DNA from 2 places in the Schinkia azotoformans genome. Region 1 is predicted to be linked to the other one. Evidence: a T-box and tRNA genes for the amino acid it is inferred to sense, from the RefSeq annotation. Region 1 holds a T-box; the other holds one or more tRNA genes.

Evidence for each region. A T-box is a leader RNA that pairs with one kind of tRNA and senses whether it is charged. The one in region 1 lies ahead of tyrS (tyrosine--tRNA ligase), so its partner is inferred to be a tRNA-Tyr.
Region 2: it has a tRNA-Tyr gene. The T-box ahead of tyrS (tyrosine--tRNA ligase) is inferred to sense a tRNA for this amino acid. The anticodon was not compared.

The regions. Positions count from the first base shown of each region.
Region 1 covers NZ_JARSMD010000016.1:137,895-144,852, reverse strand. Annotated here, with positions in the region: gene P9E47_RS09265 (transglycosylase domain-containing protein) at 1-2,440, opposite strand, end outside; T-box leader at 2,574-2,830, shown strand; gene tyrS (tyrosine--tRNA ligase) at 2,870-4,129, shown strand; gene tnpA (IS200/IS605 family transposase) at 4,552-5,007, shown strand; gene P9E47_RS09250 (AbrB/MazE/SpoVT family DNA-binding domain-containing protein) at 5,277-5,411, shown strand; gene rpsD (30S ribosomal protein S4) at 5,532-6,134, opposite strand; gene P9E47_RS09240 (sensor domain-containing diguanylate cyclase) at 6,595-6,958, shown strand, end outside.
Region 2 covers NZ_JARSMD010000006.1:3,415-10,372, reverse strand. Annotated here, with positions in the region: rRNA gene rrf (5S ribosomal RNA) at 125-241, shown strand; tRNA gene P9E47_RS03365 (tRNA-Glu) at 296-367, shown strand; tRNA gene P9E47_RS03360 (tRNA-Val) at 375-450, shown strand; tRNA gene P9E47_RS03355 (tRNA-Lys) at 627-702, shown strand; tRNA gene P9E47_RS03350 (tRNA-Arg) at 732-808, shown strand; tRNA gene P9E47_RS03345 (tRNA-Pro) at 832-908, shown strand; tRNA gene P9E47_RS03340 (tRNA-Met) at 931-1,004, shown strand; tRNA gene P9E47_RS03335 (tRNA-Ser) at 1,038-1,130, shown strand; tRNA gene P9E47_RS03330 (tRNA-Met) at 1,172-1,248, shown strand; tRNA gene P9E47_RS03325 (tRNA-Asp) at 1,252-1,327, shown strand; tRNA gene P9E47_RS03320 (tRNA-Phe) at 1,381-1,453, shown strand; tRNA gene P9E47_RS03315 (tRNA-Tyr) at 1,461-1,545, shown strand; tRNA gene P9E47_RS03310 (tRNA-Gly) at 1,565-1,638, shown strand; tRNA gene P9E47_RS03305 (tRNA-Ile) at 1,643-1,716, shown strand; tRNA gene P9E47_RS03300 (tRNA-Arg) at 1,749-1,822, shown strand; gene P9E47_RS03295 (LysE/ArgO family amino acid transporter) at 1,884-2,492, opposite strand; partial or broken gene P9E47_RS03290 (helix-turn-helix transcriptional regulator) at 2,752-2,945, shown strand; partial or broken gene P9E47_RS03285 (sigma-70 family RNA polymerase sigma factor) at 3,466-3,582, shown strand; gene P9E47_RS03280 (class I SAM-dependent methyltransferase) at 3,693-4,397, shown strand; gene P9E47_RS03275 (hypothetical protein) at 4,414-4,545, shown strand; gene P9E47_RS03270 (hypothetical protein) at 4,610-5,035, shown strand; gene P9E47_RS03265 (hypothetical protein) at 5,240-5,512, shown strand; gene abc-f (ribosomal protection-like ABC-F family protein) at 5,784-6,958, shown strand, end outside.

The DNA.
Region 1 (6,958 bases):
CTGCCTCTTTTTCAGGAACAATAATATTTTTCCATATTGAACTATTAGATATAAGATAACTGATATCTTGTACCTCAGCTAAGTCCTTACTTTTTAAGAATTCCGGATTTAACATAACGCCTTTTGTCGAAAACTCCTCTGGAAAGCCTTCCGGTGCCTTATAATACTTGTCGCCTATGACCATATAAGAGCCTTCGATTAAACTATTGTCTACTTCAGTCGGTGCATATTTGGAAATAAATAGGTCGCTGGCAACTAGACCCGCTTTCTCACATAGATTTGATGGTAGTTTTCCACTGACCGTACAATAAGATTTTCGAACAATCCCACTAGGCATATTGAATTTCTCGGAAGTTGCTACAATTTCAGGTTTCACATCATAGACACCATTCATTAATTCAGCCCACAACTTTTGATTGCGTTGAGAATAGGAATATCCTTTATAGCTTTTTTCGAGAGATTTTGGTGTATCATAGCCCATCCATAAGCCGAATGTTACTTTTGGATTTGTGGCTACAAACCATGAATCCTTATAGTCCTGAGAAGTGCCTGTTTTTCCGGCCCAGTCTGCCTTAAACTTTAACTTACTAGGCACACCGGCAGCTGTACCTTTTGTTAATACATCTCTCATCATATCAATTGTTAAATAAGCCGCTTGTGGTGAAAAAACATCCACGGGATTAGGCGTGTGCTGATAAATGACCTCGCCATCTTTTGTTTCAATTTTTTCAATCATATAAGCATCAACAAATTTTCCGCCATTTGCAAAGGTTGAATAAGCATTTACGTTTTCTTCGATCGTTACTCCCTTATCCATCGCGCCAAGAGCCATGGACAGGTGGGATCTGTCTCCATTCGTTAATGTGCTAAACCCCATTTTCTCTAAATAGCTGGTAGGGTCTTTGTTAATAATGGATGCATATATTTTAGCAGTAGGGATATTATAAGATTTGGCTAGTGCAACTCTCGCAGTTGTCAATCCATGATATCCTTCTCCATAGTTTTTTGGTTCCCACGGTCCCTGTACGGTTTGAATCTTTAACGGGACATCAGGTATAACTGAACCCGGATGAAAAAGCCCCATATCAATGGCTGGGCCATAGACTAATATTGGTTTCATTGTTGACCCGTTTGAACGTATTCCTTTAGTTGCGTGGTTTAATTGTTTGCGATTATGGTCACGTCCTCCGACAAAGCTGATAATGGCACCAGTATCATTGTCGATCAAGATTGCTCCAACCTCGACCGGCTCCATTACTTTAATGATTTCACCGGTATCCGGGTCCTTCACCTTTTCCTGTTTATCATTTCCATAATATTGATAACTGTCTTTTATTACCTGCATTTTATCGTAAATTTCTTTATCAATGGTTGAATAGATTCGATATCCATTTTGACGTAGATTTTTGTCTGCTTTACTATAATATTCGTTATATAAATTATTATCTTTTTTAAGATCTTCTGATGAATAACCATCTTTCTCGGCTAATATTTCTAACAAAATTTTCTTTGCACGGTCTTCAATTTCAAACGTGAGATATGGATACTTTTCTACGATATTTTGTTTTGGTGGTATGAAGTTGCTTTTTATATCATAGGTTAATGCTTCTTTATATTCTTTCTCGGTAATATAGCCTTCTGTTAGCATCCGGCTCAACACGGTTTTCATCCTATTTAAGCTTGGTGTGATGTCTTCTTTAATCTCTCCAGTTCTTGTAAAAGGCGTATAGCCAAAAGGGCTTTGTGGCAATCCTGCTATGTATGCTGCTTGAGGTAAATTTAAGTCTTTTGCATCTACACCAAAAATGCCCTGTGCCGCTGTCTGGATACCAGCGATATTTCGACCTGAAGAATTTCTGCCAAATGGTACTACATTTAAATAGGCTTCCAGTATTTCTTCTTTTTCAAAAAATTGCTCCAGTCTTAGGGCTATCATAATCTCCTTCGCTTTACGTTCGAAAGATACTTCGTTTGTCAAAATTTGGTTTTTGATTAACTGCTGGGTAAGTGTACTACCACCGGTTTTAACAGAAGAGTTAGTGAATTCTTGGAAGATGGCCCGTAAAATTGATTTTGGAACAATACCGGGATGCTCAAAAAAATTCTCATCCTCAGTGGCAATAACCGCATCAATAACATGTTGAGAAACATTGGATATTTTTGTTTCTTCGCGATCAAGGTCAGAACGCAATTTGCCAAGATACTGATTATCGCTAAAATAAAGCTCAGAGGTTTCCTCGTAATTATAGATATCTTTTTTCATACTATCATAGCTTCTGATTGGTTCATCTTTAACAAGTGAGGCAAAATAGCCGGCCCCGACGCCCCCGGCAAAGGAGAGTCCAATTAAACAGGAAGCTATGAATATAATCGCTAAATTCCACGAGACTTTTGTGAAAATCCTAGTAAATTTAAAAAGCTTGTCTTTATTTAAATTCATCCTAATATCTCCCCCTAAATCAGCAATATTATAGCATAAAGCGACATTCATTGATATAATAGTTCGATAATGGCAAATTTTATTTGACTTATTAGCTTTAAATATGTTAGCTTTTATTGTATTACATTTAATTAATTTTGCATTGATAGGAATAAGTAGTGAATATCTCCCTGTTTTTAGAGAACTGACGGCTGGTGCAAGTCAGTACAAAGATATCATGAATTACATCCTTGAGCATTTGCTTGGAAACGAAAAGCATCTAGCCTATTTTGGATAGGTTTTCGCTTGTTCTTAGTATAAGCAAACGGTATGGGCCGTTATCCAATGAAGTGGAAGAGACATGTAACGTTCTTCAAATAGGGTGGTACCGCGAAGCAATTCGTCCCTATTTGAGGGGCGTTTTTTATTTTTTTATTTTAAGGAGGAAGAATTGTGGATTTATTAAAGGATTTAGAGTTTCGTGGTTTAATCAACCAAGTAACAGATTTAGAAGGATTGCAAAAAGAACTTGAAAAAGGGCCCATTACATTATATTGTGGCTTCGACCCAACAGCAGACAGCCTGCATATTGGCCATCTATTAACAGTATTAACATTACGCCGTTTTCAATTAGCAGGAAATAACCCAATTGCACTTGTTGGGGGAGCTACCGGCTTAATCGGTGACCCAAGTGGAAAAAAAGCAGAAAGAACATTAAATGAAACAGAAATAGTGGTGGAATGGAGCAACAGCATCAAACGACAGCTTTCACAATTCCTTGACTTTGAAGGTGAAAATAAAGCAAAAGTTGTAAACAATTATGATTGGACAGGAAATTTAGATGTCATTACGTTCCTGAGAGATGTAGGCAAAAACTTTGGCGTCAACTACATGCTTGCTAAGGATTCCGTTGAATCCCGCATCCAATCAGGTATTTCATTCACAGAATTCAGTTATATGATTTTACAATCCAATGACTTCTTAAATCTTTATAAAAACGAAAATTGCCGTTTGCAGATCGGCGGTAGTGACCAATGGGGCAATATTACGGCAGGTCTTGAATTAATTAGAAAATCTACAGATGAAGAAGCTAAAGCTTACGGATTCACAATTCCACTTGTAACAAAAGCTGATGGCACAAAGTTTGGCAAGAGCGAAGGCGGTGCAATTTGGCTTGATGCTGAAAAAACATCACCATATGAATTCTACCAATTCTTAATTAATACAGATGATAAAGACGTTGTGAAATTCCTGAAATATTTTACATTCTTATCGCCGGAAGAAATCGAAGCATTAGCAGCTGAAGTTGAAGAAGCACCGGAAAAACGGACAGCACAAAAGAGATTGGCAGAAGAAGTTACAAAGCTTGTTCATGGTGAAGAAGCTTTACAGCAAGCGATTCGCATTTCTGAAGCATTATTTAGCGGGGACATTCAAAACCTATCAGCAGCAGAAATAAAGCAAGGATTCAAGGATGTACCATCCCACGAATGCAAGCAGGATGAAATCAGCCTATTAGATTTATTAGTTGAAAGCAAAATTTGCCCATCAAAACGCCAAGCTAGAGAAGATATTAGCAATGGGGCAATCTATATTAATGGAGAAAGAACAACTGAGGTTGACCGGGTTGTTGCTGCCGAGGATCGTATTGAAGGGCAATTTACGATTATTCGTAGGGGGAAGAAGAAGTATTATTTAATTAAGTATTAAGAATAGGCTCTGTTAAAATTAAGTTGTTTTTTCTTTACGAGTTTGAGCGGACATCTATTCCGTTATTTTGGCTAATGAAGCCTATTTTTCAATCATTTATGCAAATTAACGGATTATATGTCCGGAACCACGATAAAAACGAAGAATTTATTGAAAATAACGGAACTAATGTCCGGCAAAATGAATACAACATTGCTGTTTAACAAAGCCAATAAATAAATAAATAAATAAATAAACCATCCTGACTTGATTAGTTAGGATGGTTTTATTATGGACTGTAGTCTGTTGAGCCTGAATAAGGCGAAACATAAAACCACCCGCTATGCGGGTGGGCAACAAATTGTTATACAAAAATACTCACTTTCAGTTCTATAATAGAGATTGTTCAAGCCTCTATAATAAAGAAAGGAAAGTGAGCATCATTGGCAAATAAAGAATATAGTTTAGCACATACCAAATGGATGTGTAAATACCATATCGTCTTTACTCCAAAGTATAGACGAAAAATAATCTACAATCAATATAGGAAGAGCGTAGGGGAGATATTAAGAACACTATGTAAATACAAAGGAGTTGAAATAATAGAAGGCCATCTTATGCCAGATCATGTGCATATGTTAGTGAGTATTCCACCCAAATTATCAGTTTCAAGTTTTATGGGATATTTAAAAGGGAAGAGTGCGCTCATGATGTTTGATAAACATGCAAATTTAAAATATAAATTTGGAAACAGGCATTTTTGGGCTGAAGGATACTATGTAAGTACAGTGGGTCTTAACGAAGCTACGATTAAAAAATACATTCAAGATCAAGAAAAACATGATATTGCATTAGATAAATTGAGTGTAAAAGAGTATACAAACCCTTTCAAAGGGTAGCCAAGTAATAAAAACAGCCCTTTAGGGATGGCAAAAGTGGCAAAGGCAATAGAGGCTTGAATATATATGAAAGCCAGCGCCTTTAGACGCTGGCCGGTAATTAAGGCTTATAGCCTTAGTGCAAATGATTAAGTTATCCTTCTAGGATGATAAAATAATAAAAATGCTCAAATTCCCCCTTGTTGGTCATAATTCTTCTAGAATATATCATCTATTTTGTTAAAACTGTGTATGTACTGATATTAACAGAATGAAAGGTGGTTCATGATATGCAAGTTCAAAAATGGGGTAAAAGATTAGCTGTTCGTTTGCCAAAATCCTTGTGTCAGGCGGTAAATTTTTTAGAAGGTAAAGAAGTAGAAACTTTGGAGGAAATGCTGGAAGGCATAACACCCGAAATATAATAGGACGGTTTTCGATTTTATTCCTCTATTTGTGTGGTCAATACAAATTAAAAAGCCCTGTAAACCTTGTATATAAAGGTTTCTAGGGCTTTCGATGTTATAATTTGCAGTCCGTTATCATTAACGAGAGTAGAACTCAACGATGAATGCTTCGTTAACTTCAGCAGGCATTTCAGAACGCTCAGGGAAGCGAGTGTAAGTACCTTCAAGCTTCTCAGCATCAAAAGTTAAGAAATCAGGTACGAAGTTGTTGATTTCAACAGCTTCTTTAATAATTTCTAAGTTGCGTGATTTTTCACGAACAGAAATTGTTTGACCTGGCTTAACACGGTAAGAAGGAATGTCTACACGTCCGCCATCAACAAGAATATGTCCATGGTTCACAAGCTGACGAGCTTGACGACGAGTACGAGCAAGTCCTAAACGATAAACAAGGCTGTCCAAACGAGATTCTAAAAGAATCATGAAGTTTTCACCATGAATACCTTTCATTTTACCAGCAGCAGCAAATGTGTTGCGGAATTGGCGCTCATTCATACCAAACATATGGCGAAGCTTTTGCTTCTCCTGTAATTGTAATCCGTATTCAGAAAGCTTTTTACGTTGATTAGGTCCATGTTGACCAGGTGCGTAAGGACGCTTTTCTAATTCCTTTCCAGTTCCGCTTAGAGAGATACCTAAACGACGTGATAATTTCCAAGATGGTCCAGTATAACGAGCCATAATTTAGCTCCTCCTTCAATGTTTTTATTTTGTAAAATAAAAACAAAACACAGACACATGCACTCTATCGATTGCCCATTTTGTCTTCATGTACCCTCGCCCCAGCAGCATAGAGTTACTCGATACACCTCGGCTTTTAAAAAAAGAGGAACAAAATGAAACAAAAGCAAGCACACTCAGGCCGCTTTTATTTTACACACAAAAATTATTATATTTTTTTTTATGCATAAAGTCAAGGTTAATTCTTGTCTTCTCATAATTTAAAAGATAAAATCATAATTTGGATTTAGTAAAATTATGATGAAAAATTTCTTGAATATAACCGATATATAAATAAAAGGAAGTAGTTTACAATTTTCCGAAAATTGATATAGGAAAATAAGACTATTAAGCTTATAATAGGAATATAATATATTGTTCGTCGGATATACCCATTTTTTTATTTTGAAGGTGAATTTAAATGCCCAGAGAAATCTGTCCAACAGAAATAGATATTATTAAATTAAAAAGGTATGAACAGCTATATCGGGTTACAGCGAAATTTCACTCTTCGATGGATATGGCTGAAGTATTAAAGGAAATCATTCATACGCTAAAGGAAGTTTATGAAACCTTCGATTGTGTATTATTGTTATCACACGATACGTCGACGGATCCGGAACTTCCTATCCATGACTTGGAGTATGGTTCTGATTCCATTAATCAGGCGGCGGCGCAAGCTTATTTAACAGGCAATGTTCAAATTGAAGATTCGTTAATTAATGATAAGTCTGTACTTTACGCACCGTTAAAAGGAAAACAAGGTATATACGGGGTTCTTCAAG
Region 2 (6,958 bases), on a different contig from region 1:
ATGTTGACTTATCGTAGGGAGATGAGCGAAGTTTACGAGTCGCTGGGAGCTGTAGCTGGACAATGAAGTAAATATGAATGCCGATTATCTAGTTTTGAAGGAACAACCTTCAATTCAATATATGTTTGGTGACGATAGCGAAGAGGTCACACCCGTTCCCATTCCGAACACGGAAGTTAAGCTCTTCAGCGCCGATGGTAGTTGGGGGCTGTCCCCCTGTGAGAGTAGGACGTTGCCAAGCAGAACCCCTTTTGGGGTATTTATTTTGCCTCAATTATAGTAGTTGTTTTACTTTGGCCCGTTGGTCAAGCGGTTAAGACACCGCCCTTTCACGGCGGTAACACGGGTTCGAATCCCGTACGGGTCACTAATTCGGAGGATTAGCTCAGCTGGGAGAGCACCTGCCTTACAAGCAGGGGGTCGGCGGTTCGATCCCGTCATCCTCCACCATAACATCATGTCGGCTTAGCTCATTTGCTAGAGCGTGCCCAATATGCTTCCTCAAATAGTCTTCAGCATACCAACCGATGATCATTTGAATAATCTTTCTAAGGTTGGAATGACATAGATATTAATTCATATCTAAATTCAGTTTTGAAATCATAAATATTGTAAAAATATTATATGAGCCATTAGCTCAGTCGGTAGAGCATCTGACTTTTAATCAGAGGGTCGCAGGTTCGAATCCTGCATGGCTCACCATTTAATTATTCGCTTTAAATTACATTACTGCGCCCGTAGCTCAATTGGATAGAGCGTCTGACTACGGATCAGAAGGTTATGGGTTCGACTCCTGTCGGGCGCGCCATTATTTTTATGAAAATGCACTATCGGGAAGTAGCTCAGCTTGGTAGAGCACTTGGTTTGGGACCAAGGGGTCGCAGGTTCGAATCCTGTCTTCCCGACCATTCTAAAAATCTTAATTTTTATGGCGGTGTAGCTCAGCTGGCTAGAGCGTACGGTTCATACCCGTAAGGTCGGGGGTTCGATCCCCTCCGCCGCTATATAGTTCACCATGAAAAGTAAATATTTATTACGGAGGAATACCCAAGTCCGGCTGAAGGGATCGGTCTTGAAAACCGACAGGCGGGTTAAACCGCGCGGGGGTTCGAATCCCTCTTCCTCCGCCATTCACTTTGAAAAAAGTACAATATTAAATAATTTTTACTATCGCGGGGTGGAGCAGTCTGGTAGCTCGTCGGGCTCATAACCCGAAGGTCGCAGGTTCAAATCCTGTCCCCGCAACCAAATGGTCCCGTGGTGTAGCGGTTAACATGCCTGCCTGTCACGCAGGAGATCGCCGGTTCGATCCCGGTCGGGACCGCCATCTTTATTCCAGTAGCATTGCTGCTGTTATTATAGATTTTTTTATTCTTTTTTGGCTCGATAGCTCAGTCGGTAGAGCAGAGGACTGAAAATCCTCGTGTCGGCAGTTCGATTCTGTCTCGAGCCATCCTTTTGGAGGGGTAGCGAAGTGGCTAAACGCGGCGGACTGTAAATCCGCTCCCTGTGGGTTCGGCGGTTCGAATCCGTCCCCCTCCACCACTTATTTTCCTTAAATTTTGCGGGTGTAGTTTAATGGTAAAACTTCAGCCTTCCAAGCTGATGTCGTGGGTTCGATTCCCATCACCCGCTCCAATATGGGCCTATAGCTCAGCTGGTTAGAGCGCACGCCTGATAAGCGTGAGGTCGATGGTTCGAGTCCATTTAGGCCCATTGTTTTCATTATAAATTATTTTTACTATAATGCGCCTTTAGCTCAGCTGGATAGAGCATACGCCTTCTAAGCGTACGGTCAGAGGTTCGAATCCTCTAAGGCGCGTAATATATACGCATGAATATGTAAAGAACCCCGAAACTCAATTTTGAATCGGGGTTCTTTTTTATATTAATGTAAAAATAAGATAGATTGCTGTTCCCCACATTATGAGAGCTGATATCTTATTAAGAACTGTAATAAATCCTCCTGAGTTGTTTAATCTACCAACTTGTCTTCCTACCAAAGCTAGTGCAATAAACCATATCCAAGAAGTAGTAATACAAGCTAAAGCAAATCCAAGTTTGTCCATTCCTGAATAGGATAATGAACTTGTTCCAATTACCCCAATCGTATCCATTATGGCATGAGGATTCAACAATGAGACCGATGTAGCAAAGGCAATTTGCTTTTTGGGAGAAAGAGCATTCGCTTCTGATGAGCTTGTATTTGATTTACTTTTCCAAGTGACAAAGCCCATATATGCTAAAAATAATACTCCAACCAATAAAAGAGTGAATTTTATCCATGGAATCCCGAAAACAATAACGGATACACCTAATACAGCCAAGGATATAAGGAACGTATCGCAAAGGGACGCTGTAATTATAACCGGTAATGCTCTACTAAATCTTGGTTGAGTTGCTCCTTGGTTGAAAACAAATACATTCTGGACGCCTAATGGAAGAATAAGTCCAAAGGCCAGTATAAACCCGTGTATAATAGCGCTTATCATTTAATAATCTACAACCCTTTCTACTATGTAACAGTCAAGTCACTAAATTATAACACTAGGAGTAGATTCAAATATATTGAGAAGCATTACTTTTTTGAAAAATAAAAGGGAGCTTCAGGTGAATCCTGTTCAAAATAGAGGGTGGCTTATTGTCACAATAATTCTTTACAAATAATACGCAAAAAGTGGTAAGCACATGTAAGATAAATGAAGTGTAAAGAATGTTTGACACCTTACAAAATCTAAAGGTGGCTTAGTCATGGAAAATAGAATCAAGGAATACAGAGAAAAGAATGGTTTTCACAAGGAAAATTAGGAGATTTGTGTAATGTGACAAGGCAAACAATCAATGCCATTGAAAATAATAAATATGATCCAAGTTTAGAATGGGTATTTAATTTATCTTATGTTTTAGGTCGTCCTATTGTACATTGGTCAAGCAGTTTTATTTAATAATCATGAGATAAGTTCAGTATTTGCAACAGATTTCCAAAATTTAGAGGATCTTGCGGAAGCATCACCTATTGTAATAACTGCACAAACTAAGGAAAAGGGTAAAAATCTTTACATATAGTGACGTTGAATTTGTTAAAACCAAAATAATGGTTCAAGATATTTTAAGAGATGAAACTAACCAATTAAAAAAAGGTGAATCTATCAATTTACTTCAAACCTATGTTAAGGAAGATCCGCTTGTAAAAAACATGAGAAAGTCCTACTTTTCCTTGAACAGTATAAGGGGAAAGTAATTTTCTTATGATGAAAATGCAAAGATGGCAGACCCAATGCCTAAAAGTGGTAAGCAAGAATATGCTGAAAAGACAAGGTTTGACGGATGAAGAAATAGCAGAATATTTTAAGTAAGGATTAGTATTTGGTGTTAAAATAAATACTTTTTTAATATTGAACCTATTATGATTTGATAATCGTCTAATAGCAGAACTTGAAGTAGGTTGAAAGGGAGGGTAGTAGATTGGACAGAGAAGAAAAAGACTCCATATTAGAAAAAATAATGATTGAATATGGTAATGAGTTGGTACGATTGGCGTTTTCTTATGTGAAAGATGCCGAGATAGCTAAGGATCTGGTATACTAACGAATCAGAAAGTAAAATAACTTGAATGTTTTACAAATTTTTCCTATAATAAATCTGTTAGCCGAGATTAGTTGAGCCAAGTTGAGAAAAGGAGAGACGAGAAAATGTGTAAAACTGAGTTGTATGCTCAATCGGGAGTTGCGATGACATGTCGCTCTTACCAAGAGTATAAAGAAATGTTTATGTTAAAAGAAGGCTTGTTAAGTGATGGAAGGATTCTTGATATTGCATCTGGGGCCTCTTCATTTACTGCCGAATTAAATCAAAAAGGATATGAGGCTATAGCAGTTGACCCTTTATACACCCTTACAAGTGAAGAAATGTATGATCTAGGAAAAAAGGAAATTAAAATAGCCTCTCAAAAGTTATCCCAAAATGAAAATCTTTTTATATGGAACGATTATAAAAGTCTAAAACATCACGATGAAATTCGAGAACGTTCTTTAAATCAATTTATAGAAAGTTATCGTGAAGATAATAATAAAGAAAAATATATTTCCGCAACCTTGCCGTTCTTACCTTTTGATAATGATACGTTTGCGTTAGTTTTTTGTAATCACTTTCTATTTTTATATCGAGAACAATTTGATTATAAATTTCATTTAGATGCTATTAATGAAATGATAAGGATTACACAAAAAGGTGGATCAATATTGATATATCCATTGGTTGATTTTAAAGATGGAATTTACCCGCATTTAAACAAACTAATAGATGACATAAGTGAAATTGGCATAAATATTAAAATTAACAAAACAGAATTTCGATTTCTTCCATCAGCAACTAACTTTCTCACTATTGAAAAATAAATGAGTAAAATGACGCTTGCTAAAATACATAGTAACGCCATTGGGTTTAACTAACGTTGGCGAATATGAAAGAAGAATAGCTACGGATTCAGCAGAAGTGGTGGCTGTACTTGAAAAAGATGTAAGGTTAGTTTCTCCAGTAAATTGACAATCTCTCTTTTAAATTAAAGATAATTCTCTATTCTTGAGGTGTGTATATTGAGGGGGGGAATATGGAGCTAAGAAAGCTAACTTACGATCGAGTCATTGATAAATTAATAAACAATAGAAAAATAGTAGTTGCTTGTTTAGAATTGGTTTCACCAATTTTCTTCTTCGTATATTTCCTTTTTATTGGATTTCCATGGCCTTGTATTCTATTTATGTTATTTGTACATATCATTTCATTAATATTCGATATTAAGGAAAAACAAAAGAAATTAGGATATTTATTCGGAATAGTTTTTAATTCAATATATCTAATAATGATTTTAGGCTTCATTACATATTTAACTAACAATGATTTCAATACTTCTCAATACCCTGCAGGTGAGAAAGAGTTCAGAACGGGAATTTTCAACTTTGTTTTAGTTATTTTAGCAGAAATTTTTAACACAATGACTGCTATCGTGTTGTTGATTAATGTAAAGAAGTTTTGACTTTTACAATAAGTATAATTTATTTTTACTGATTTTGGAATTTTAGTTCTGAATAAATTGGTGAACTAGCCAAGTTCAAAAGGAGGGGCAATTTTAAATAAATGTTTAATTAATATTTCAGTAAAATGGAAGTTAATTGGTTACTGTCCAAATAAACAACTGTATAATAAAGATGATAATGGAATTTCGAGAGAGGTGGAAACTTTGAGATTATTTTTCCAAGCTGTAATTTTTTCAATCGTTATTCACGTCATTTATATTGGGGGAAGTCTAGTTCATGGATTGAGTCAAACGTGGAACTTTGTACCGGATATAGAGAATGCCTATGAAAATGTAACGGTTCTTCAAAACGAGGTTTCATTTGGATATGTAGGAAGTCCCATGTATTTAGTTTTTACATTTATAGTAATGGCGCTAATTGGTGCTGCAGCCATTCAACTTTTAAAAAGAATCCGTTTAGCTAAAACAAGCGTTTAATGTTATAATGATAGTAATAAACAACAGAAGGGATGATGGGTGGCCGATGTTAAACTAATCTTATTTTTAAAAGTTTGAAATGAAAATATTTCAAATCATACAAAATAGGATTAGTCTGCCCATTTTTCATATATAACTTGAGCTATTAGTGAATAGCTTTATTTGAGTACACAAAAATGCGACTAATCCTTCCAACAAAATTGGGAGGATTTTTTAATTTCCGGAGATTTGTGGGGTTCGAATCCTTCCTACTATAAAGAGGGGCGATTATATGCGTGAATTATTAAAATTACAAAATATCGGATATGAAGTCAATGATGTCACGGTTTTTGAAGATGTGAATGCAAGTGTTCAAGAAGGAGATAGGATCGGCATTATTGGAAAAAATGGTGCTGGGAAGTCAACTTTGCTGCAATTAATAAACAAGACGTTAGTGCCAACAAAAGGGCAATTTAGATGGCTCGTTCAAAGTCCAGAGATTGTCTTGGTGGAACAGGAAACGAAAAATTTTTCAGTAGAGGAGTTGACATATTGCGAAAGTAAACTGCTTGAGAAATGGCATGTACCAACAGGTGATTTTTCACAATTAAGTGGTGGCGAAAAATTGAAGGCGCGGCTTGCCAAAGGGTTGGCGAGGGCTACTGATTTATTGCTTTTGGACGAACCGACAAACCACCTAGATGAACCAAGCAAGGAATTGCTTAAGGAACAATTGCAACAATTTAAAGGTACGATTATTTTGGTATCGCATGATCGCTATTTTTTAGATGAAGTTGCAACAAAGATTTGGTCTATTGAAGGTAGAAAGTTAATTGAACACAAAGGTAATTATTCAAGTTATATGGATGCCCGCAAACAGAAAAGATTAACACAAGCGCGGGAATATGAGAAACAGCAAAAAATGGTTGAACAAATTGAGGGACAAATCAACGAGCTTACTTCTTGGTCAAAAAAAGCACATGCCCAGTCCACGAAAAAAGAAGGTTTTAAGGAATATTATCGTGTAAAAGCAAAACGTATGGATTCGCAAGTAAAGTCAAAACAAAAGCGTCTTGAGAAAGAACTTGAAAAAGCAAAGGTGGAGCGGGTTGAACCGGAATACACTGTACGTTTTTCAATGAAGGCCAATACCAAGGTAGGGAAACGTTTTTTAGAGGTTAAGAATTTATCGAAGGCTTTTGATGGGCGAACTTTATTTAAAGACGTTAATTTTACAATTCAGCATGGCGAAAAGTTGGCGTTAATAGGACCGAATGGCAGTGGCAAAACGACTTTAATAAAAATAATTATGGGTGAGGAAACGGCTCAAGGAAATGTCTGGGTATCGCCTTCAGCTGAGATCGGCTATCTAACTCAGGAAGTGTTTGACCTGCCGCTTGCCCAAACGCCAGAACAGTTATTTTATCGAGAAACATTTGAAGCAAGAGGGCAAGTTCAAAATTTAAT